3 regions of the Mesorhizobium sp. NBSH29 genome follow, and region 1 is predicted to be linked to each of the others. Evidence: riboswitches for the same ligand, from Rfam matches in the RefSeq annotation. Region 1 holds a riboswitch; each other region holds the start of a gene.
The links. A riboswitch is a leader RNA that binds a small molecule or an ion and turns the genes downstream of it on or off. The one in region 1 is predicted to bind cobalamin.
Positions count from the first base shown of each region.

Region 2: another riboswitch for cobalamin. It lies ahead of GA830_RS14425 (ABC transporter ATP-binding protein); the one in region 1 lies ahead of GA830_RS07755 (CbtB domain-containing protein).
Region 3: another riboswitch for cobalamin. It lies ahead of bluB (5,6-dimethylbenzimidazole synthase); the one in region 1 lies ahead of GA830_RS07755 (CbtB domain-containing protein).

Region 1 is NZ_CP045492.1:1,547,128-1,554,686, reverse strand. Features, by position in the region: gene cobN (cobaltochelatase subunit CobN) at 1-1,956, opposite strand, end outside; gene cobW (cobalamin biosynthesis protein CobW) at 1,977-3,014, opposite strand; gene GA830_RS07760 (DUF1636 family protein) at 3,011-3,376, opposite strand; cobalamin riboswitch at 3,523-3,728, opposite strand; cobalamin riboswitch at 3,816-4,023, shown strand; gene GA830_RS07755 (CbtB domain-containing protein) at 4,060-4,239, shown strand; gene GA830_RS07750 (CbtA family protein) at 4,255-5,013, shown strand; gene cobU (bifunctional adenosylcobinamide kinase/adenosylcobinamide-phosphate guanylyltransferase) at 5,006-5,521, shown strand; gene cobO (cob(I)yrinic acid a,c-diamide adenosyltransferase) at 5,523-6,137, shown strand; gene cbiB (adenosylcobinamide-phosphate synthase CbiB) at 6,200-7,171, opposite strand; gene cobD (threonine-phosphate decarboxylase CobD) at 7,170-7,559, shown strand, end outside.
Region 2 is NZ_CP045492.1:2,903,370-2,910,928, reverse strand. Features, by position in the region: gene GA830_RS14445 (hypothetical protein) at 1-263, shown strand, start outside; gene GA830_RS14440 (DUF2735 domain-containing protein) at 320-514, opposite strand; gene GA830_RS14435 (hypothetical protein) at 580-993, shown strand; gene GA830_RS14430 (glutamine synthetase beta-grasp domain-containing protein) at 914-1,954, shown strand; cobalamin riboswitch at 2,176-2,387, shown strand; gene GA830_RS14425 (ABC transporter ATP-binding protein) at 2,490-3,335, shown strand; gene GA830_RS14420 (ABC transporter substrate-binding protein) at 3,353-4,300, shown strand; gene GA830_RS14415 (FecCD family ABC transporter permease) at 4,327-5,313, shown strand; partial or broken gene GA830_RS20425 (transposase) at 5,436-5,684, shown strand; gene GA830_RS20420 (IS5 family transposase) at 5,723-6,247, shown strand; gene glnA (type I glutamate--ammonia ligase) at 6,254-7,559, opposite strand, start outside.
Region 3 is NZ_CP045492.1:1,990,750-1,998,308, reverse strand. Features, by position in the region: gene dxs (1-deoxy-D-xylulose-5-phosphate synthase) at 1-1,583, opposite strand, end outside; gene GA830_RS09855 (DUF2277 domain-containing protein) at 1,707-1,973, opposite strand; gene GA830_RS09850 (exodeoxyribonuclease VII small subunit) at 2,018-2,269, opposite strand; gene GA830_RS09845 (histone deacetylase family protein) at 2,273-3,199, opposite strand; cobalamin riboswitch at 3,348-3,531, shown strand; gene bluB (5,6-dimethylbenzimidazole synthase) at 3,583-4,302, shown strand; gene ribB (3,4-dihydroxy-2-butanone-4-phosphate synthase) at 4,622-5,719, opposite strand; gene aroC (chorismate synthase) at 5,784-6,896, opposite strand; gene GA830_RS09825 (DUF1344 domain-containing protein) at 7,072-7,323, shown strand; gene GA830_RS09820 (histidine phosphatase family protein) at 7,340-7,559, opposite strand, start outside.

The DNA of each region.
Region 1 (7,559 bases):
TGTTTCAGAGCCTGACATGCCGGCATCTAATGCCAGTCCGGTCTCGCGCGCCTTTTCAACGATGAGCTTTGCCAACCGGTCGCGCCGGCGACGGTCCAGCCCCTCGGCCTGCGCAAACTCATCCACCAGACGCTCCAGTATCTGCTGGTTTTCATCCAGCCCCGCTTCGGTGAGTGGTGGTGGCAGATGGCCAAGCGTAACAGCCGCAATGCGCCGCTTGGCCTGTGCAGCCTCGCCCGGATTGCTGACAATGAAGGGATAGATAACCGGCAATGCGCCAGTGACAATTTCAGGGAAACACGCATGCGAAAGCGCGACCGTCTTACCCGGCAACCATTCCAGCGTGCCATGCGCGCCAACATGGATGATGGCGTGGCAGTCCAGCGTGTTCTGCAACCAGATGCCGAAAGCCAGCAACTCGTGACGGGGCGGAATGGTGGGGTCGTGGTAGTCAACGCGACGGTCAATGGAGCGACCGCGATCAGGCGCCAGCGCGACCGTGATGTTGCCGAAACGAGCCGCGCGGAACGATATATTGTCCGCCAAATCGGCGTGGACTGCACTGCCCCAAGCATCTTCGACCGCCTGCCGCGCCGCTTCAGGGATATCTGAGAACGCTTTAGTATAGGCGGTCAAAGGCAGCGCATGCTGGCCGCGATCCAAGGCGTCGAGCAGAGCGCGCGGCGTGGCTGGAATATGGCCCACGCAATACCCCGCCTGTTGCAAATCATGCAGCATGGCAAGCACGCTGGCGGGCACATCAAGGCCAACTGCATAGCCAGTGCGACCAGGGGCCGCCGGATAATCAGGTATTAAAATCAATATATTGCGTTTGGCACGCTCAGTTCTGCGCAGCCGAACGAGATTTTCAACACGGCGCGCGAACTGCACGACACGCGCAGGCTCCGGCTGATTGATCATGCCCCGGTGCCCGGCGGATTCCAGCGCTTCAGCCTTGAAGGCAATCGCTCCAGCATGGATGCGACCATCAAGCTCGGGCAGGACCACATGCATTGCGAGATCTGCCGGTGCCAGGCCACGCTGATTGGTGGACCATGCTTCGTGGCGCGTGGTGGCAATGATGGCCTGAAGGACAGGAACGCCTATGCGGTCAAACAGCGTTTCGGTGCCGGGCTCGGCGCCAGAGGCAAAGGCTGTTGTGGTGACGAGAATATCTGGCGGAAAATCGGTCACTGCCTGCTCGACGAAATCCAGTGAGGCACTTTCCTTGAGGCTCGCCACAAAGATGGGAACTGCGGAAATACGGTGCGCCGCTAGCTCCGCACACAAGGCATCAATGGGCGCTATGTCTGCTGCCAGCAACATGGAGCGGTAAAACAGGAGAGGCACGATTGGTGCGCCAGGGGTAAGGGTTGCACGCATATCACCTACAGTGGCGATGCCACGGCCCGGAAGATAAAAACCGGCTTTTGGCACCGATGCAGGTTGCACGGCGAGGCTTTCATGCCCGGCCAGCGCTCCAAGACGCCCAAGAAGGCCTTGCATATTGGCTGACCCACCTTCGCGGAAATAGGCCAGAAGCTCATCCAGCGTTGCGCGCGGCAGTGTTGACGCTTCGATCAGACGTTCATCCATCTCCCGGCATTCACCCGGCAAGAGTGCCAGATGAAAACCCTTTTCGCGCGCCATGGCTGCGAGCCTGTCGCAACCATAACGCCACCATTCATAACCACCCAGAATGCGGACCAGAACAATTTTGGCTTGGCCGGCCATGCTGTCGATCCACAGATCGACAGACATCGGATGGCGCAGTTCCCGCAGCGGTGTCAGTTGCAGCGAGGGTGCATCCGACCCGGCAAGCCGGTGCGCTGCCGCAAGGCTTGCCAGATCGCTGTCGGTAAAGGACAGCGCCACAATGTCCGCAGGCGGCTGTTTCAGATCGACCGGTTCGGCCAGATCATCCAGCGTTGCAGATGTTGTGGTGAGAATGTGCACCGCGGATCAGCCTTTCCTGCTCAACCAGCAAGAATGGTTTCGATGGCCGGGCGATTGAGACCTTTGAGCCCTATCACGACCAGACGGCTTTTGCGTTCTTCGCCGGGCGCCCAGGCGCGGTCGAAATGATGGCTGACACGCGCGCCTACTGCCTGCACCAGAAGACGCATGGGCTTGCCCGCTACATCCACGAAGCCTTTGACGCGAAGCACGTTCTCCGCTTCAGCGGCTTGCGCCACTCTCGCCGCCAGATCAGCCGGTGTGGTGATTGCTGGAAGCTCTATGACGAAGGTGTCGAAATCATCATGTTCGTGATCGAATGCGCCATCATGATGGGTTTTGCGGTTTTCGATGTCGTCTTCGACTGCCAGGCCGAGACCCAGAAGCACCGAGGCATCTACCTTGCCATGGCTTGCCGGGACGACTTTCACTGCGCGCGCCATATGGGCCGAGATGATGGCATTGGCACGTTGGCGCCCGGCATCATCCATCAAATCGCTTTTGGACAATATGATGAGATCGGCACACGCGATCTGGTCTTCGAAGACTTCCTCTACCGGATCATCATGATCAAGCGTGTCGTCTTCCTGCCGCTGCGCGTGAAGGGCATCCATATCATGAGCCACACGGCCTTGCGCCAATGCCAGGCCATCGACCACAGCGATGACCCCATCGACGGTGACGCGGCTTTTGACTGTTGGCCACTGGAATGCCTGAACAAGCGGTTTGGGCAAGGCCAGGCCTGAGGTTTCAATGAGGATGTGATCAACGCGCGGCTCCAGCGCCAGAATCTTGTCGAGTGCGGGCACGAAATCATCCGCCACGGTGCAGCAGATGCAACCATTGGCCAGTTCAACGACATTTTCCTCCGGGCAAGCGTCAATGCCGCAACCTTTCAGAATATCGCCATCAATCCCGACATCGCCGAACTCGTTGACGATGATTGCAAGGCGCTTACCACCGGCATTCTCCAGCACATTGCGTAAAAGCGTCGTCTTGCCGGCACCGAGAAAGCCCGTGATGACGGTGCAGGGAACGCGCTGTGAAGATGCAGTCATTTTAATTCCTTCAGAGGATTAAGAGGCGGGATGCGGGATATCAGCCCGCGTTTGAGGCTGTCGGGGCGACCACGCCATGGAATGAGGCCATCGGTCGATCCAGCAAAGAGTTCAGCGCCCGCAACGAGGTCTGCGCCACTGTTGATGGTGAGTTCGCCAAAGACATAGCTCCAGCTGCCCGGGCGCACCATTGCTGCGCTGAGGCGGCGTTTGCAATTGCCCAGACACTCCACTTTCTCAATGCGGACATTGGTTCCCGAGGCCGCGCGAATGGCATCCTCGGCCAGATGTTCTCCGGCGCGCGGACGCGCATCTGAGCCCGTTTCATCGCGGCAGTTTTCGCAGATGAGTACCGTGACCATTGTCTCGGCTTCGCGTTCATCGGGACTGGAACTGATATCCACACTGCACTCCGGTTCAAATCTCGTGGGGTGCAGCAAAGGGTCCACCAGCGCCATTCAACAGCGCGGTGTTTCCATAGCCGGGTTCCAGGGCACCCCGCCCGGATCCGGTTTCGTGTTCGATGGCAGGTCTCCTGGCTCGCGAGTCGGCACCTTCTCCCACCTTCCCGGGCAATAGCCCAGTGGCATTTGGTAGAGGCTCTTCGCTTACAGTTGCGGGGACAGCTGTGGTTTAGGGGCATTTCTGCCCGGCACCACATTCCCTTTTCACCCTCTCCGTTGCCGGAGAAGGACCATCGGCAGGGGGAAATTACGCGGGTGGCTGACATGATGTCAACGCGCTTCGCGTTCTGGCCCAAAGTCAGCCGGCAAATTCGGTTGCCCGGCGGCGAAGTTCGTTTATAGTCGCGCTGTCGTCGGTTTTCGATAAGAACCGAAAGAGGGAATGCGGTACGGAAAGCTCAGATGAGCCGATCCAATGCCGCGGCTGCCCCCGCAACTGTATGCGGCGAGTTCCTCCCCAAATGCCACTGGATCAATTGTCCGGGAAGGCGGGGAAGGAGCATTGACCCGCGAGCCAGGAGACCTGCCGGCGACACGACTGCAACCAAGGCCCTCGGGTGGAGGGCGAGAGGAATATGAAATTGACCACTGCAACACACACGACCACAAGCGCAGCTTCTTCGGCGTCGCGCGCATTTCAGCTTGGCCTTTCGGCTCTGCTCGGGCTCTTCGTTATCGGCTTTGTCGGCTTCTCACATATGGAAGTCGCCCATAACGCCGCGCACGATTACCGCCATTCGATGGCTTTTCCCTGCCACTGAGCCGGAGCTTGATCCATGACCCTTTTTCGTAACGTCGTGTTCATCGCGGCGATCGCCGGGCTATTGTCAGGTATCGCCATGGCGGCCATGCAGACTTTTGCCACCGTGCCGCTGATCTTGGCGGCGGAAACGTATGAAAACGCAGCACCTGCCAACCATGACCATGATACGCAAGCGGCCAATGCCGGAGCAGCAGCTACAACGCCCGTTGTTGAAGCTCACGCGCATGGCGAGGATGCGTGGGAGCCTGCCGACGGTTTTGAGCGCTTTGCCTATACAGCGGCTGCGAACATCGTGACGGCAATCGGCTTTGCGCTGGTTCTGGTGGCAGTATCGGAAGCGCTTGGCGGTATTCTGTCCTGGCGTCAGGGGCTTTTCTGGGGGTTCGCCGGCTTTGCTGTCTTCACGCTGGCGCCGGGCCTTGGCCTGCCGCCCGAACTGCCGGGCATGCCTGCCGCCGATGTTTCGATCCGCCAAGCATGGTGGATTGGCACGGTGTTGGCTACTGCCGGGGGGCTGGCGTTGCTTGCTTTCCGCAATTCATTGCCGTTTGCGCTTCTCGGCGTAGCGTTGATCGTAGCGCCGCACATCATTGGCGCGCCGCAACCAGTGAGCCATGGCACCGCTGTTCCGGCTGAGCTGCTCCGTCGCTTTGTCGTGGCGGCGACGCTGACAAACCTGATGTTCTGGATGGTTTTGGGCGCTGTCGTCGGATTGTTGCGCTCCCGTTTTACCGTGGCGGGCGAGCCGGTACTGAAACGCGGCCTTGCCTGATCAAGCGAGATTAACGCTCCTTTTCGGCGGTGCGCGCTCCGGCAAGAGCGCGCATGCCGAACGGGAGGTCACCAAACTTCCAGCTCCCTGGGCCTATATCGCTACCGCGCAGGCGTTTGACGATGAAATGGCCGAGCGCATCGTGCAGCATCAGGCGCGGCGCGGGGCGGGCTGGATGACAATCAACGCCCCGCACGATCTTGCCGGCGCCCTTGCCACACTACCAGACGGCGAGCCGCTGCTGCTCGATTGTCTGACGCTGTGGCTGACCAACCGGATGCTGGCCGAAGCCGACATCGAAGCCGAATGCACAGCGCTCGCTGCGGTCCTTTCTCAACCGCGCGGGCCTTGGTTTGTCGTCAGCAATGAAGTGGGCCTTGGCATCGTCCCGGATAATGCACTCGCCCGCCGTTTTCGCGATGCCGCTGGGCGCCTGAACCAGCAGGTTGCAAGCGTCGCAGATGAGGTTTTGTTCCTCGTGGCGGGCTTACCCATGAAGGTCAAATGATATGAGTATCGATCCGAAAGACACCGAACGCCACCGGGCCAAGATGGCCAAGCGCAAGGCCGTGCAGGATGAGGAAGTGGCCGGCAAGACGATCGAACAGAAGGGGTTGCTGATCGTCAATACCGGGCCTGGCAAGGGCAAGACCACCGCAGCCTTTGGCCTCGCGTTGCGCATGCTGGGCTACGGCCACCGCGTCGGCGTCGTGCAGTTCATCAAAGGCGCCTGGCATACCGGCGAGAAAGATTCCTTTGCTGCCTTTGGCGAGCGCGTGGTCTGGCACACCATGGGCGAAGGCTTTACGTGGGAAACGCAGGATCTGGCGCGCGATATCGCTGCCGCCGAGCGCGCCTGGAGCAAGGCGTTGGAATTGATGGCCGACCCCTCGATCAGGCTTCTGGTTCTGGACGAGATGAATATCGCACTGCGCTATTCCTATCTCGACCTAAACGCAGTGGTGACAGCGCTAAAGGCACGGCGTGCGGATCTGCATGTCGTGGTGACCGGCCGCAATGCCAAGCCGGAACTTGTGGAGGCAGCCGATCTTGTTACCGAAATGGGCGCGACAAAGCATCATTTTTCCGCCGGCGTGAAAGCACAGCAGGGTATCGAGTTCTGATGCCTTTTGTACGTTTGGTTTGCGGTTTTGAGGCTGGTTGCGCAGCCTACAAATGCCCTGGCTCAAGCGACAAACCAGATCGCGGCCACCGTACCGGCCAGCCCGATCAACAGCACATCGGCAATTCCATAGAGTCGCAGAGCGCGGCGGATGTCGGCTGCGCTGGCATCGCGTCGGCCACCGGCGCCCATCTCCGCATCCTCGACCATCACGCCTCCATAGACGCGGGGGCCGGCGAGCGAGAGGCCGAGCGCCCCGGCCATTGCTGCCTCAGGCCATCCGGCATTGGGCGAGCGGTGCTTTTTCGCATCACGCCGGACAGCAGACCATGCATTCCTGGCCGACGCGCCGGGGATAATGAAAGCCGCCACCGTCAGCAGCACCGCAGCCAGCCGCGAAGCAGGCAGATTGATAAGGTCGTCAAATCGCGCCGACGCCCAACCGAACGCGCCATGCTTTTCTGTATGGTGGCCTATCATCGAATCGGCGGTATTGACCGCCTTGTAGGCCGCGCCGCCGGCAAGCCCGCCGACCACCAGCCAGAAGGCAGGGGCAACGACGCCATCAGAGAAATTTTCAGCCAAGCTTTCGATGGCGGCGCGGCTCACGCCCGCCTCGTCGAGGCGCTCGGGGTCACGCCCGACTATCATCGAGACAGCCTGCCTGCCGCCCTCCAGTCCCTCGCTCTCCAGTGCTTCGGCAACCGCCGCTACGTGGCTGCGCAGGCTTTTTTGGGCCAACAGAGTGCTTGCGAGTATCGCTACGATGACAAAGCCCCAGACAAACATCCACGACACAAGCCCGGACAGCAGGGACGCCAGAACTGCCGGCAACAGAACGATAATGATCAGCGCTACCATGCCATGCATGGTGCGGCGTCTGACCGAAAAATTCGGTTTGTTGAGGTAGGTATCGAGCACCGAAATAACAGCGCCGATCCACATGACCGGATGGCCCGCGGCGCGCAACAGCGGCACCGGATAGCCAATGTAGCGTTCAAGGATAAGGGCCAGAAAGGCGATCAAAGCTGACATGGGCACCGTGAAAAATGATAGAAGGACAGTGATCGATCATGGCGGCAGCCTCGATCGGGCAGAAGCGCTTTTTCCTGACGCGCCACGGCCCATTGTCGACCTGTCGACCGGGATCAATCCTCACCCCTACCCGCTTTTCGAACTGCCTGCCACAGCATTTGCGCGCCTGCCCGAGCCGTCGCGCGCGCGTGCGCTCGCCGCCATTGCCGCACGGGCTTACGGCGCTCCCTCGCCCGCCCACATTGTGCCGGCGCCCGGCACTCAGATCCTGTTGCCGTTGGTCGCTTCGCTGGTGCCAGCAAGCCGCGCGACTGTGCTGGGGCCGACCTACGCCGAACACAAGCGAGCGGCAGCGCTTGCCGGCCACGAGGTTGCAACCGTGACTGAT
Region 2 (7,559 bases), 1.4 Mb from region 1:
TTTCGCGCTGGCTCTCAGAATTCGGAGCACGCGCCGATAAGGCCAATTGGCACAACATCGCCGCCGGCGCCTCGGCCTTCACCGAGAGCCCAAAAGCGCTGATCCGCTGGGCGCCGATTGCCGATGAGCACAAAAATTATGACCGCGAAATTGTCGAGAATTCGATGCGGTTTGCGTGGAACGAGGTCCGCACCGAATTTCGCGAACGGCTTGATGCCGCAGCGGTGAGCTCTGACTGGAAAAGTCGATCGAAGCCGGACTGACGGAAACCAAAAAAACTTTTTGAAACAGCATGATAGGAGATTTTATCGCACGCTTGTCAGCTGTGGTGTGGCTTGTCTTCCTCGCCTATCGCTGCGTCATGGTACCACGCGTCCAATGCCACGAGGGCGGCACGCGATGGTTCGCGACATTGCGGCGTTTCAGAAATCACACCAGTCCACGGCGCGCCGGCGCGGAGTTTTACTGGAAACTGGTAGATTTGCGCTGTTTGGCCTTGAATATTATAGGTCATTGTTGCTGCCCTTTTTTATACAGTTGCGGCAGAGCGATCTCTGACAATATAGGCGTGCTTTTGAAATGAGCAACAAGCTCATGCAAATTGCCATTTCTGATCATTTTGTGAGCACCTTTTACTTGTGCCTGCTGGGCAATCACAAGCCGGCGCGCCTATCCCAGCGCAGCCAAGTGCATTTTGGCGTGAAACACGAAGGTTCAAGGACCCCAACGGCGGCAACAGTGTCCAAACAGCTCGAAACCCGGCGGATCGCAGGCCTCTTTGGCGGCGAAGTGTTGCAATTGTTCGACGGGCGCGCATTTGGCACGCTGCTTGCTTTTCTGATGGCGGGAGGGTGGCACATGCTGCGTGTCCATCCAGCGAACCACGAATTGAAATCGTCTTTGCGAGGTCGGCATGACAAAATACAAGCTCGAATATATCTGGCTCGATGGCTACACGCCGGCGCCCAATCTGCGTGGCAAAACGCAGATTAAGGAATTCGATTGTTTCCCGACGCTGGAGCAAATGCCGCTTTGGGGTTTTGACGGGTCGTCGACCATGCAGGCCGAAGGTCGCAGTTCCGATTGTGTGTTGAAGCCGGTCAGGGTTTTCCCGGACGGCGCGCGCACCAACGGCGTTCTGGTGATGTGCGAAGTGATGATGCCGGATGGCGAGACACCGCACCCTTCCAACAGCCGCTCCACCGTTCTGGATGATGACGGCGCGTGGTTCGGTTTTGAGCAGGAGTATTTCTTCTACAAGGATGGTCGTCCGCTCGGTTTCCCGGCTGCCGGCTTCCCGCCGCCGCAGGGTCCTTATTACACGGGCGTCGGCTATTCCAATGTCGGCTCTGTGGCGCGCAAGATTGTCGAGGAACATCTCGACCTGTGTCTTTATGCCGGCATCAACCATGAGGGTATCAATGCCGAAGTGGCGAAGGGCCAGTGGGAATTCCAGATCTTTGGCAAGGGCTCTAAGTGCGCTGCTGACGAGATGTGGATGGCCCGCTATCTGATGCAGCGCCTGTGCGAACAATATGAGATCGATATCGAATACCACTGCAAACCGCTAGGCGACACCGACTGGAATGGCTCTGGCATGCATGCCAACTTCTCGACCGTCTATATGCGCGAAGTGGGCGGCAAGGAGTATTTCGAAAATCTGATGGCTGCCTTTGACAAGAACCTTATGGACCATATTGCGGTCTACGGTCCCGACAACGACAAACGCCTGACCGGGAAACATGAAACTGCGCCGTGGAACAAGTTCAGCTACGGCATCGCGGACCGAGGAGCCTCGATCCGCGTGCCGCATTCGTTCGCTCGTAACGGCTACAGGGGCTATCTGGAAGACCGGCGCCCCAACAGTCAGGGCGACCCTTACCAGATTGCCTCGCAGATACTGAAGACAATCTCGGAAGTGCCGCTTGAAGGTACCGCGAAGGTGGCTGCATAGGCTTTTTTCCGTGTTAAATTTTACGGCCCGGCGGGAAACTTCCGGGTCCTCTTTTTGTGTGCCGGAGCTAAATCTTCGCTGTATCGATGTGGCTTAACTTACTCTTGGATGGGGAGTTGAGCATTCCGAAAATTTTGACAGGATCAACCATCTCATCTTCATATCGAAGTTTGAGCAGGCAAACTTCGATATGCTGGCGCTTGTGCAGATGACGCGAAGAAGCTAGCGTTTGGCACGATGGTGCCCGGAGTCGCAAGGCTTCGGGTGAAAAGGGAATGCGGTGCGGTTGACCTCATCAACCCAATCCGCAGCTGCCCCCGCAACTGTGAGCGGATAGCCTGACACCGGATTTGCCACTGGCCGAAAGGCCGGGAAGGCGGGTGAAAGGTAATGACCCGCGAGCCAGGAGACCTGCCATCTGACTGAGACGACCGGACGGGGTGTGCCGGGAAGCGTTGCTCAAGCTTCCGTGCGCCCTGCGCGCCCCGGTCTGCCAGCATCCTTCCCGAACGAAAGTGTGGGATGGAATTGTCGGATGGACGCGATTTGCGACCTGCCTGCCGAGAATGTTAAGTGCGAACCCGCTTTGCCGAGCACGCCGGTGCGCGAGGTGGTGGTTTCCGCGCAAGGTCTTGGACTTGCCGTGCGGGGAGGCCAGAAGCTGGTCGAAAATATCTCTCTCAGGATTAATACCGGCGCGCGGCTGGCGATCATCGGGCCCAACGGTGCGGGCAAGACCACTCTTCTGAAGATTCTGGCGGGACTGATCCCGGCTGGAGCGGGTGTGGTAAAGCTGTTTGGTCAGCCGATCCATTCCATCACGCGACGCGAGCGGGCCCGCATGCTAGCAGTGGTTGGCCAGAGCGATGCGCCCCACGGGCGTATCCGTCTGTCTGATTATGTAGGGCTTGGCCGGGTACCACATACCGGCCAGTCCACGGCGACCGACGATCTGGAACATGTCGATGAAGCCCTTGTGCGTGTCGGGCTTCACGGCAAGCGCGACCGGGAACTTTGCCAGCTTTCGGGCGGCGAGCGGCAAAGGGCCCATATTGCGCGCGCGCTGGCGCAGCAGCCCAAAATTCTCTTCCTCGACGAGCCAACAAACCATCTCGATCTGAAAGCACGCGGCGAGCTGATGGCACTCGTGGCCCGGCTCGGCCTGACGGTGATCGCTGTCCTGCACGATCTGGCGCTGGTGCCAGACTTTGCCACCGATGTTCTGGTCTTGGAGGATGGACGCGCAGTCGCGTCCGGCTCGCCCGCGCAAGCGCTGTCACCGGCTACCGTTCGCGACGTCTTCGGGCTGGAGGTTCTGCGCCTGCGCCACCCGACACAACAGCGAGACATTACAGTCTTTGATCTTCCTGATAATTTCTGAAACCGGAGTTTGACCCGTTGAAACGCTTTGGCCTTGTCTGCACCAATCTGCTGATTGCACTACCCGCATTTGGGTTTCCTGTAACCGTACAGAATTGCGGTGTACCGCTCACCTTCGATGCCGCCCCGAGCCGAGCAATTATCCACGATCTCAACATGTCGGAAATGGCGTTTGCGCTGGATCTTCAGCCTTCCATCGTCGGTGTGACCGGTATTTCGGGCTGGTATAAGTTCAGCCCGGAATTCGAGGCTCTGCGCAAGGATATTCCCGAACTTGCGCCGAAACATGCCTCGATCGAAACGCTGATCGCCGCCAAGCCCGATTTTTTCTTTGCCGGCTGGAATTACGGCATGCGCGTGGGTGGCGAAGTGACGCCCGAGCGGTTGGAGGCTTATGGGATCAAGACGCTGGTGCTGACTGAAAGCTGCATCCATGTCGATAAAAATCGGCCGCGCGCGTCGATGGAGCTGTTGTTCGGAGACATGGAGCGGCTCGGCAAGGTTTTTGGCAAGGAGCAAGAGGCCGCGAGGTTGATTGCAGGTTGGCGCGCCGAGCTTGCGGATATCGCTGCCAAAGCAGGAAAGAATGAGCCAATTAGGGTATTTCTCTACGATTCGGGCGAGGACAAGCCGTTCACAGCCGGGAAGTTCGCCATGCCAACGGCGTTGATCGAGGCCGCCGGCGGTGTCAACATCATGGAAGATCTGGAGACAAGCTGGGTCAGCACCGACTGGGAGACGGTTGCGATGCGCAATCCGCCTTTCATCGTCCTGCTCGACTACCAGGATGGCAGCGGGCCGCAGAAGATGATTGACTTTCTCACTGCGCACCCGGCGATGAAACAGACCGAAGCGGTAAAAAATGGCCGCTACCTGTCGTTGCGCTACGCTGAATTGACGCCCGGGCCGGCCAACATTCCAGCGATTGCTAAACTTGCCAAAGCGCTTCACCCGGAAGCGTTTTGAGCGACCGCAGCCGGTTCGTTCCCGGCATGGCCCTTGCGGCGCTGGCCATGGTTGGGCTTGCGCTTGGATCAATTGCCTATGGCTCGACATCCATCCCGTTCGCCCATGTGACCGATGCGCTCCTTGGTGTTGCCGGCTTTGACCGACCGATCCAGACTGGGCCAGTCCACAGCATCATCGTCGATCTGCGGCTACCGCGAGTCCTGATGGCGATTTGCGTTGGGGCTGGGCTGGGCGTGGTCGGCACGCTTCTGCAGACGGTAACGCGCAACGATCTGGCCGACCCGTTCCTGTTTGGACTGTCGTCCGGGGCGGCGGCTGGGGCTGTTGCTGTCATCACTATTTTGGGGAGCCGGTTCGGGCCCTGGACCTTGCCATTCGCCGCCTTTTGCGGTGGCATGTTGGCTACGACAATTGTGCTGCTGTTGATGCGCCGCGCTGAGGGACAAGGTCCAGAGCGGTTGATCCTTGCAGGGCTCGCAGTCTCCTTCCTGTTTTCTGGGCTTACCAACTATCTTGTCTTCCTCGGCGATCAACGTGCGGCGCATTCGGTGTTATTCTGGATGCTTGGAGGACTGGGGCTTTCGGGCTGGAACAATATTGCGCTGGGGTTTACCGGGCTCTTGGCGATCTTCGTGTTTGCGCTGCGCTATCACCGCCAGCTTGATGCGATCATGGCCGGCGAGCAGACGGCCGAAAGCTTGGGTGTCTCGGTAGAAAAATTGCGGGTGATGACGTTTGTTGCAGCAAGCTTTGCCACTGCACTGTTTGTCGCTGTTACCGGCGTCATCGGCTTTGTCGGGCTGATGATCCCGCATATGGCCCGACCACTTTCCGGCCGGCTACATTTTCGACTGGTGATCGCTGCTGCTATGCTGGGTGCGGTGTTGCTGCTGGCCAGTGACCTTGCCGCCCGCACTCTGTTGCACCAGCAGGAACTGCCAGTGGGTATCATTACCAATTCGCTGGGTGCCGCGTTCGTGATTGCGATGCTGATGCGGCGCAGGGTTTAGGGGCTGATGGCCAGCAAAAAGACCCGGCGGATTGCTCCGCCGGGTCTTTGTCGACTAGGCCGTGTGGACGAATTGACTCAGGTATAGCTTTTGGGGTTCCGCTGACCAATCCAGTCTGATTCATGGATTGTCGACTGATTTGGAGGTCGGCGATGTCCACGAGGATGACGGAAACGGATTGGGCGAACACGCTGGAGGTTTTCCGCGCTTGCCTGCCACGGCGAGGCCGCAAGGCTGCGGACGACCGGCTTTTTCTGGAAGCCATGCACTTCTTCACGGTGGAGAATGTGCGCTGGCGTGCGCTGCCGGAACGCTTTGGCCACTGGAACTCAGTGTGGAAGCGCTTTGACCGGCTGAGCAAAGCCGGCGTGTTCGAAGCCTTCTTCGACACGTTGGCCGAGATGAGCGCATCGGCCCATCTGATCCAGATGTTCGATTCCACCATTGTGCGCGCCCATGTCTCGGCAGCGGGCGCAAAGGGGGGCAGCAAGGCCAGGCGCTCGGCCGCTCGCGCGGCGGGTTCACAACGAAAATCCACGCCAAGGCGGACAATTCGGGCGACATCATTGCGTTCGATCTGACCGGTGGCCAAGTTGCCGACACAACCCGCTTTGAGACCCTGCTCGACATAGGGCCGGACATCACCCCACGTGCCGCGCTGGGCGACAAAGGCTATTCCAGCAAGGCCAATCGTGCAGCCGCGCGGACACGCGGCATCGCCCCGGTGATCCCTCACAAGGCCAACGAGAAAAACAGGCCAGCCTTCTTCGCCCAGACGCTCTACAAGGCGCGCGCCCGTATCGAACAAGGCTTCGGGCGGCTCAAGCGCTTCAAACGCGTCGCCCTGCGATGCGAAAAGACAGCACGAAATTTCCGCTCAATCGTAAGCTTCGCAGCAGGCCTATGCTTGATCAAATTCGTCCACACGGCCTAGTATTTTTTAGACCGAGTAATACATGTCGAATTCGACCGGGTGAGGGGTCATCTCGAAACGCATGACTTCGGCCATTTTCAGTTCGATGTAAGCGTCGATCTGGTCATCATCAAACACGCCGCCGGCTTTCAGGAAGCCACGATCCTTGTCGAGGCTCTGGAGAGCTTCACGCAGGGAGCCGCATACGGTTGGGATCTTTTTCAATTCCTTGGGCGGCAGATCGTAGAGATCCTTGTCCATAGGCTGGCCCGGGTGGATCTTGTTTTTGATGCCATCGAGGCCGGCCATCAAGAGCGCGGAGAAGGCGAGATACGGGTTTGCGCCTGGATCAGGGAAGCGCACTTCGACGCGCTTTGCCTTTGGCGAGGAGCCGAATGGAATGCGGCACGAGGCAGAACGGTTGCGGGCTGAGTAGGCCAAAAGGACCGGCGCTTCATATCCGGGCACCAGGCGCTTGTAGGAGTTGGTCAGCGGATTGGTGAAGGCGTTGACTGCCTTGGCGTGCTTTATGACGCCGCCGATGAAATAAAGGCAGCTCTCTGAAAGACCTGCATATTCGTTTCCGGCAAAAGTCGGTTTGCCGTCTCTCCAGATGGACATGTGAACATGCATGCCCGAGCCATTGTCTCCGAATACGGGCTTGGGCATGAAAGTTGCCGTCTTCCCATAAGCGTTGGCGACCTGATGCACAGCGTATTTGAACACTTGCGTCTTGTCAGCGTTGCGTACCAGCGTGTCGAATTTAATGCCGAGCTCGTGCTGGGCCGAAGCAACTTCATGGTGATGCTTTTCAACAACCACGCCCATTTCAGACAGGACCGTAAGCATCTCCGAACGCATGTCCTGCAGCGCGTCAACTGGCGGGACTGGGAAGTAACCACCCTTCATACGTGGGCGATGGCCCATATTGCCGGTCTCGTAATGCGTGTCGTCGTTTGATGGATGCTCGTTGGAATCGATGCGGAACCCGGTGTTGAAAGGGTCTGCCTTGTATTTCACGTCATCAAAGACGAAGAACTCTGGCTCTGGCCCGATAAAGACGGTGTCGCCGAAGCCTTCAGCGCGCAGATATGCCTCGGCCTTCTTGGCTGTGCCGCGTGGATCGCGGTTGTAGGATTCACCAGAGACAGGATCGAGAATGTCGCACATGATGATCATGGTGGACTGAGCGAAGAACGGGTCCATGTGCACCGTTTCGATGTCTGGCATCAAAACCATGTCGCTCTCATTGATTGCTTTCCAGCCGCCAATGGACGAGCCGTCAAACATGACGCCGTCAGTGAACATGTCTTCATCAACCGCCACCACATCC
Region 3 (7,559 bases), 440 kb from region 1:
GCGTCCAACTCTTCTGCCGCCAGCAAGCAATCCTGCAAACGGGTTCCGAACGACAGAAGGGCTATTTTGGTCCCTTCCCTAAGGACGCGCCCTTTCCCAATCTCGAGCGCGATGCCACGCGCTGGCATATCGACGCCGACACCATTGCCGCGCGGATAGCGGAATGAAATCGGTCCCTCGTCATAGACGGCGGCGGTGCGGACCATGTGGCGGAGTTCGGCCTCGTCGGCCGCAGCCATCACGACAAAGCCAGGCAGCGACGCGAGGAAAGTCGTGTCGAAGGCGCCGCAATGGGTCGCACCATCCGCACCGACATAGCCGGCCCGGTCGATGGGAAAGCGCACCGGCAGCTTCTGGATCGCGACGTCATGGACGACTTGATCGTAAGCGCGCTGGAGAAAGGTCGAATAGATTGCCGCAAAGGGCCGGTAACCTTCGGTCGCAAGGCCCGCAGCGAAGGTGACTGCGTGTTGTTCGGCAATGCCAACATCAAAGGTGCGGGATGGGAACGCTTCGCCGAACAAATCAAGGCCGGTACCAGATGGCATTGCCGCCGAAATCGCGACAATCTTTTCATCTTCTGCCGCCTCCTGGATCAGACTTTCAGCGAAAACCCTGGTGTAAGCTGGAGCATTAGCCGGTGCTTTGGCCTGCGCGCCGGTGATCACATCGAACTTGCTGACACCGTGATATTTGTCGGCTGCGGCTTCAGCGGGCGCATAGCCCTTCCCCTTTTGCGTCACCACGTGGATGAGCACCGGACCGGAAATTGTGTCGCGGACATTCTTGAGCACTGGCAGCAGATGTTCCAGCTGATGGCCATCAATGGGACCGACATAGTAGAAACCCAGTTCCTCAAAAAGCGTTCCTCCGGTCCAGAAACCGCGTGCGAATTCTTCGGATCTGCGTGCTTTTTCCTGCCAGAATTTCGGCAGTTTTTTTGCCAGTTGCTTTGCTGTTTCGCGGATCGAGCGGTAGGTCTTGCCCGATACCAGCCTCGCAAGATAGGCGCTCATGGCGCCCGCTGGGGGTGCGATAGACATGTCGTTGTCGTTCAGAATGACGATCAAGCGTGCGTCCAGCGCGCCGGCATTGTTCATCGCCTCATAGGCCATGCCCGCCGACATAGCGCCGTCGCCGATTACCGCTATGACGTTGTTCTTGCCACCGGAAAGGTCGCGAGCAACCGCCATGCCCAAACCAGCGGAGATGGACGTTGACGAATGCGCGGCGCCGAAAGGGTCATATTCACTCTCGGCGCGCCTTGTGAACCCGGATAGACCGTTTTCAAGGCGCAGTGTGCGCATTCGATCCCGCCGCCCGGTCAATATTTTGTGCGGATACGCCTGATGACCCACATCCCAGATTACCCGGTCATCGGGCGTATCGAAGACGTAGTGGAGTGCAACGGTAAGTTCGATCACCCCAAGGCCTGCGCCGAGATGACCGCCGGTCTGCGAAACGATATCAATCAGATCGTGGCGCAGCTCTGCCGCTACTGCCGGAAGATCGCTCTCGGGAAGTTTTCTGAGATCTGCCGGGAGGCTGATCGTGTCGAGAAGCGGTGTCTTGGACTGGGTCACGGGCTGCCTTGTCTCGCGAAATAGCTGAGGGATTAAAACCTCAGATAGCGAAAGTAAATGTGTGCGTAGGTATGGACACTACGGTCACCCGGCTCAGGATCGCGCGCGGAAAAAGCTCATTGATCAGGCAAAGCGCAAAGCCGAGCGCGTCTTGGCCTTGGAAGCCTCATCCTCGCGGTTGCGCGGATGCTGCTGGGTCTCCATCGAATGGAGAAGGTCGTGAACTACTGCCGCTATGTCGAGTACTGCCGCATGAAACGCGGCCTCGTTCTTCTTCGACGGTTTCGTTGTTCCGCTCAGCTTGCGGACAAACTGGAGCGCCGCGTCGCTAATTTCGTCATGGGTGGCGGGCGGTTCGAAGTTAAACAACGGTTTGATGTTGCGGCACATGCGTTGGCTCCTGTGCTTGCCTCACGCCGATCAAAACGGTTGGGCTAAGCGCCGTCAAGCGGCTCGGTGCCGGTCGGCTTGCCGTCGCGCGAGAGGCGGATCTTTTCAACCTTGTCCTCAGCTGCCTTGAGCAGACGGTCGCAATGGGCCTTTAAAGCCTCACCCCGCTCATAGATGCGGATGGACTGGTCAAGTGGCACCTCGCCACGCTCGAGGTCGTCCACGATCGATTCCAACGCCTTAAGCGCCTGTTCGAAACTCATGGCCTGGATATCAGCGTTCAGTTCGGTGTCCATGGCCTATCCCTTCATCAATCTTTTTACGTGCGCACCGACCGAAAAGGAAAGGCCCTGCAGGTCGTAACCACCTTCAAGCAGGCTGACCAGCCGATTGCTGGAAAACCGCTCTGCACGGTCCATAAGTTTGCCTGTTGCCCAGTCGAAGTCTTCTTCTGTGAGATTTATCTCAGCTAGGGGGTCGCGGTGGTGGGCATCGAATCCCGCCGAAATGATAATCAGATCGGGGCGGAAATTGTCCAGCGCCGGGAGAATGCGCGAGAGAAATGCCTCTCGAAAAATATCGCTGCCAGTGCCGGCTGTCAGTGGCGCGTTGATAATGTTGCCAACGCCGGTTTCATGCTTTGCCCCAGTTCCCGGGAACAGTGGCATCTGATGCGTTGAGCAATAGAGAACGCTTGGGTCTTCGTAAAAAATGTCCTGCGTTCCATTACCATGGTGAACATCCCAATCAACGATCGCCACCTTTTCAGCGCCATGGCGGTTTTGTGCGTGGCGGGCGGCTATCGCGGCATGGTTGAAAAGACAAAATCCCATTGCCGTTTCTTTCTCGGCATGATGGCCTGGGGGTCGGGAAGCGACGAATACATTGTCTGCGACGCCCGCAAAGACATCATCCACAGCGGCGTTGGCTGCACCAATAGCGGTGAGCGTGGCGTCCCAGCTTTTGGGACTGACCGATGTGTCGCCGTCGATTGTTACGATGCCGTCGTCAGGGATCGCCTTGCGGATCTTTTCGGCGAACCTCTCCGGGTGGGCATAGAGGATTGTCGCCTCGTCGCCGAATGGCGCTACGATGCGATCCAGCGGAGAATAGATCTCGTCATCCAGCACGCGTTCTATGGCGCGCAACCTGTCGGGACGCTCCGGATGACCGATGGGCGTGAGATGTTCAAGAAAGATTGGATGGGAGTACAGCCTTGTAACCATGTCCCGATATAGGCGCCCGATGCCGATTTGGCCATGCGACAAGCCGCTGTTCAACAGGGTTTAGGCGCAGCCCCATACTTGGCAGGTCAAGCAGGAGCATTTGGATTGCGCCAACCGCAGCGGGAGGATGGCTATTGCGGCAAAAAACGATATGAACGGCGTGCTAGGTGCCCGCAGCCATGCGGGAGAATCGGGAACGCGGTTGAAATCCGTGGCGTGCCCAACGCTGTAAGGGGGATCGCGCCGGCATATGTCACTGTTCTACGGAACGGGAAGACGCCGGATGCGGGATGAACCCAAGCCAGAAGACCGGCCAGGCAAAAATGTGTCCGCTGCATGGTCAGGCAGGGACCCGTTTCGTTTGATCGCAAGGGGACAACGCGATGCCGGCAGATTTTATTCAACACTCGAAAGCTGCACCCTTCGGAACGACCGAGCGCGCGGCAGTCTATGAGGCTATTTTTACGCGTCGAGATGTTCGCAGCAATTTTCTTCCCGACCCGATTAGCGATGAAGTTCTGGCGAGGTTGCTGTCGGCCGCTCACCATGCGCCCTCGGTGGGATACATGCAGCCCTGGAATTTCATTGTAATCCGCGATGACGAGCGGCGGCGAGAAGTGCGCGATCTGTTTGTCGCCGCAAGGCAGAGCGAGAGCGAAGCAATCGAGCCCGATCGGCGCGATCTATATCGGCGCCTGAAACTGGAAGGCATTTGCGAGACACCCCTCAATTTGTGCATCACATGCGACCGCAGCCGCTCTGCCGACTCGCCGCTCGGGCGGTTTCACAACCCGCAGATGGATCTTTTCAGCACGGTCTGCGCGGTGCAGAATTTCTGGCTGGCGGCACGTGCCGAAGGCATTGGCGTCGGCTGGGTCAGCATTCTGGAGACTGAGGCGCTGAAACAGTTGCTTCACATCCCCGACCACGTGGTCCCCATCGCCTATCTCTGCGTGGGCCACGTTTCACAGTTTGCGCCAAAGCCTGATCTCGAGAACGCTCAGTGGGGTTCCCGTTTGCCACTGGCCGACCTCATTATGAGTGAAGTGTTTTCTGGATCTGGCGAAAAGGCTCTGAAAGCAGCTGCAGCAAGTAGCCGCTAAAATCGGAGTGAGCCAGTCTCACCCTCATCCACCGTTTGGAGCCGCAGGCCCTCAAGCAGAAATTTGAAGGTGATTGGCGTTCGGACTGATTGAACACCGTGTGTCGATGCTGTGATCCGGTTGATTACCAGTATAGGCATGGCGCTCGGCGCATTTATTTCCGGCTGGGTGGTCGATACTTTCGGCGCCCAGCACGGCTTCTGCGTCTCTGTCGCTTCCGGCGCACTGTCTCTTGTAACGGTGCTCCTGGCCCAGAGATTGCTATCGGTAGACCGCACTACATCTGGTGCAGCTCCTCAGCCCGCAGAGTAGAGCGTTCTTACAGGATTTCGGTCTTCGCGATGCGGATGCCGAACCCTTCCAGCCCAACATAATGGCGTTCGCGCGAAGCGATTAGGTTGATTGAGGAGATGCCAAGATCTTTCAGTATCTGGGCACCGAGACCTATCTCGCGCCACTCGCTCTCACGGCTTCTTGCTTCTTCATGGTCTTCACGATCACTGGGAGCTGGACGAGAGCGGCCTTGATGCGCCACGCCTACCGATCCTTCGCGCATGTAAACGATAACGCCCCGTTTGCCACCCATCGATTTCATGACCGATTGCAGTTGATCGGTGGTTCCAAACACATCCGATACGACATCTTCCGAATGGAGACGCACCGGCACGTCTTCACCATCCCGGATGTCGCCGAAGACGATGGCCAGATGATGCATCGTTTCCCACGGCAATGTGTAGGTGTAGGCCTTCGCCGGACCTCCCGGAGTTTCCATATCAAAGCATTCGATGCGCTGGATCAGCGTCTCCTGACGCTGGCGGTAAGCGATCAGATCGGCGACTGATACTTGTTTCAACCCGTGCTTTTCGGCGAATGACGTGACCTGAGGGCCACGCATGACCGAACCTTCATCATTGACGAGTTCGCAGATGACGCCAATCGGCGGCAGGCCGGCGAGTTTGCAAAGGTCGACGGCTGCCTCGGTATGCCCTGATCGCATCAACACGCCGCCTTCGCGCGCAACCAATGGGAATATATGCCCCGGACGAACGAAATCCGAAGCACCAACATTGCCATTGGCAAGATTGCGGACTGTCAGGGTTCGGTCATCAGCCGAAATACCGGTTGTCGTGCCATGCTTGAAATCGACGCTGACGGTGAAGGCAGTCTGGTGCGGAGCGTCGTTGTCGGCAACCATCGGTGCCAGATTAAGGCGCTTTGCCTCCTCACGGGGCATCGGTGCGCAGACGATGCCTGAGGTATGGCGCACGATGAAGGCCATTTTTTCCGGCGTACAATGAACTGCTGCTACAATCAGATCCCCTTCATTCTCGCGCCCGTCATCATCCATGACGACAACGATTTCCCCAGCTTCAAAGGCGCGCAGGGCTTCGACGATTTTTTTCTGGTCGTAGGGCATGGGGCGTATCCGTGGAGATAGAGCAAGGGAGTAGGGCAAGGAGGGATTAAAGCAGTCGAAAGTGCTATTCGCTATTCGCTATTCGCATATCTCCAACCTGCCCTCGGTGCCGCAAATAGTGGTCAGCGATGGCACATGCCACCATGGCCTCACCGATAGGTACGGCACGAATGCCGACGCAGGGATCATGGCGACCCTTGGTCATCACATCGACTTCCTGGCCATCGAGGTCCACCGATTTGCGCGGGGTGAGGATGGACGAGGTTGGCTTGACTGCGAAGCGAGCGATAACGGGTTGACCGGTTGCAATACCACCCAGAATGCCGCCCGCATTGTTGGAGAGGAACTCGGGCTTGCCATCTTTGCCCATGCGCATCTCATCGGCGTTTTCTTCGCCAGTGATGCGCGCAGCTTCAAAGCCATTGCCGATCTCGACGCCCTTGACGGCGTTGATCGACATCAGGCCAGCCGCAATATCCTGATCGAGTTTGGCGTAGATCGGCGCACCTATCCCTGCTGGTACGCCGTCTGCAACAACTTCAATGACCGCGCCGACCGAGGAACCGGATTTGCGGATTTCGTCGAGATAATCCGCAAATACCTGAACCGAGGCCCGGTCTGGCGTAAAGAACGGATTTTCCGGATCGGCGATGAAGTTCCAGTCCCAATTGGTCCGGTCAATCGATTTTTCGCCCATAGAGACAAGGGCGCCGCGAACGCTCAATCCTGGGACGACCTTTCGTGCCAGTGCGCCTGCGGCGACGCGGGCTGCAGTTTCGCGGGCCGAGGATCGGCCGCCGCCACGATGGTCGCGAATCCCATATTTGGTGAAATAGGTATAGTCCGCATGGCCTGGACGAAACTGCCGAACAATTTCGCCATAATCTTTGGAGCGATGGTCCACGTTCTCAATAATCATCGATACGGGCGTGCCGGTCGTAACCATATCGTCGCCGTCTACTACGAAACCCGAAAGCACGCGCACGGCATCGGGTTCGCGACGCTGGGTCACGAAGCGCGACTGGCCGGGTCTACGCTTGTCTAACTCGGACTGGATATCGGCGAGAGTAAAGCGAATGCCCGGTGGACAGCCGTCAACAACGCAGCCCAAAGCGGAGCCATGGCTCTCGCCCCAGGTGGTAACCCTGAACAGATGTCCGAAAGTGTTGTGCGACATTGGCGATCTGGTCCTTCCCCGGATGGGAGCCGGGCGTACCGCCGCTTCTATTGACGTTTTTTGAGAGGGTCAAATAAAGCGTGACGGATTTAGTTTTGACAAAATAGTCATGTTATTGCTCACTCATATAAGGGACATTCCGCCTATGCGCGCGCGCGCTCAGAAAGGAACTACGATGAAGCGAGCCCTGATTTGTGCAGCAGCAGTTTTGTATATCTCTGCAGGAGCGGCTTTGGCTGCAGAAGCAGAGGGGAAGATCAAATCGATCGACATGGATAAGCTGATGATCACATTGAGTGACGGAAAATCCTACAAGCTGCCCGGCGAATTCGATGTTGAAGCTCTTGAAGAGGGAGGTGAAGTCTACTTGGCATATGATGAGGTCAACGGCGAAAACCTTATCACCGACATGGAGATTACCCAGTAGCAGCTGAATCCGTTCGCTAAAGCCAGTCCAGAAACTGGCCTTCCAGTTTCAGAACGCGGTCCTGGGGAACGCTGAGAATTGCAGCTTCGCGTTCTGGCATTTCGGCTACCGTACGAAATAAAGTGCGGATGATGCCGCCATGGGTGACGCATACAGTTTTTTGCGTCACTTCCATAAGCCAGGGCAAGATGCGTTGGCGCAGCATCTCATAGCTTTCGGCTGATGTCCCCGGTGGC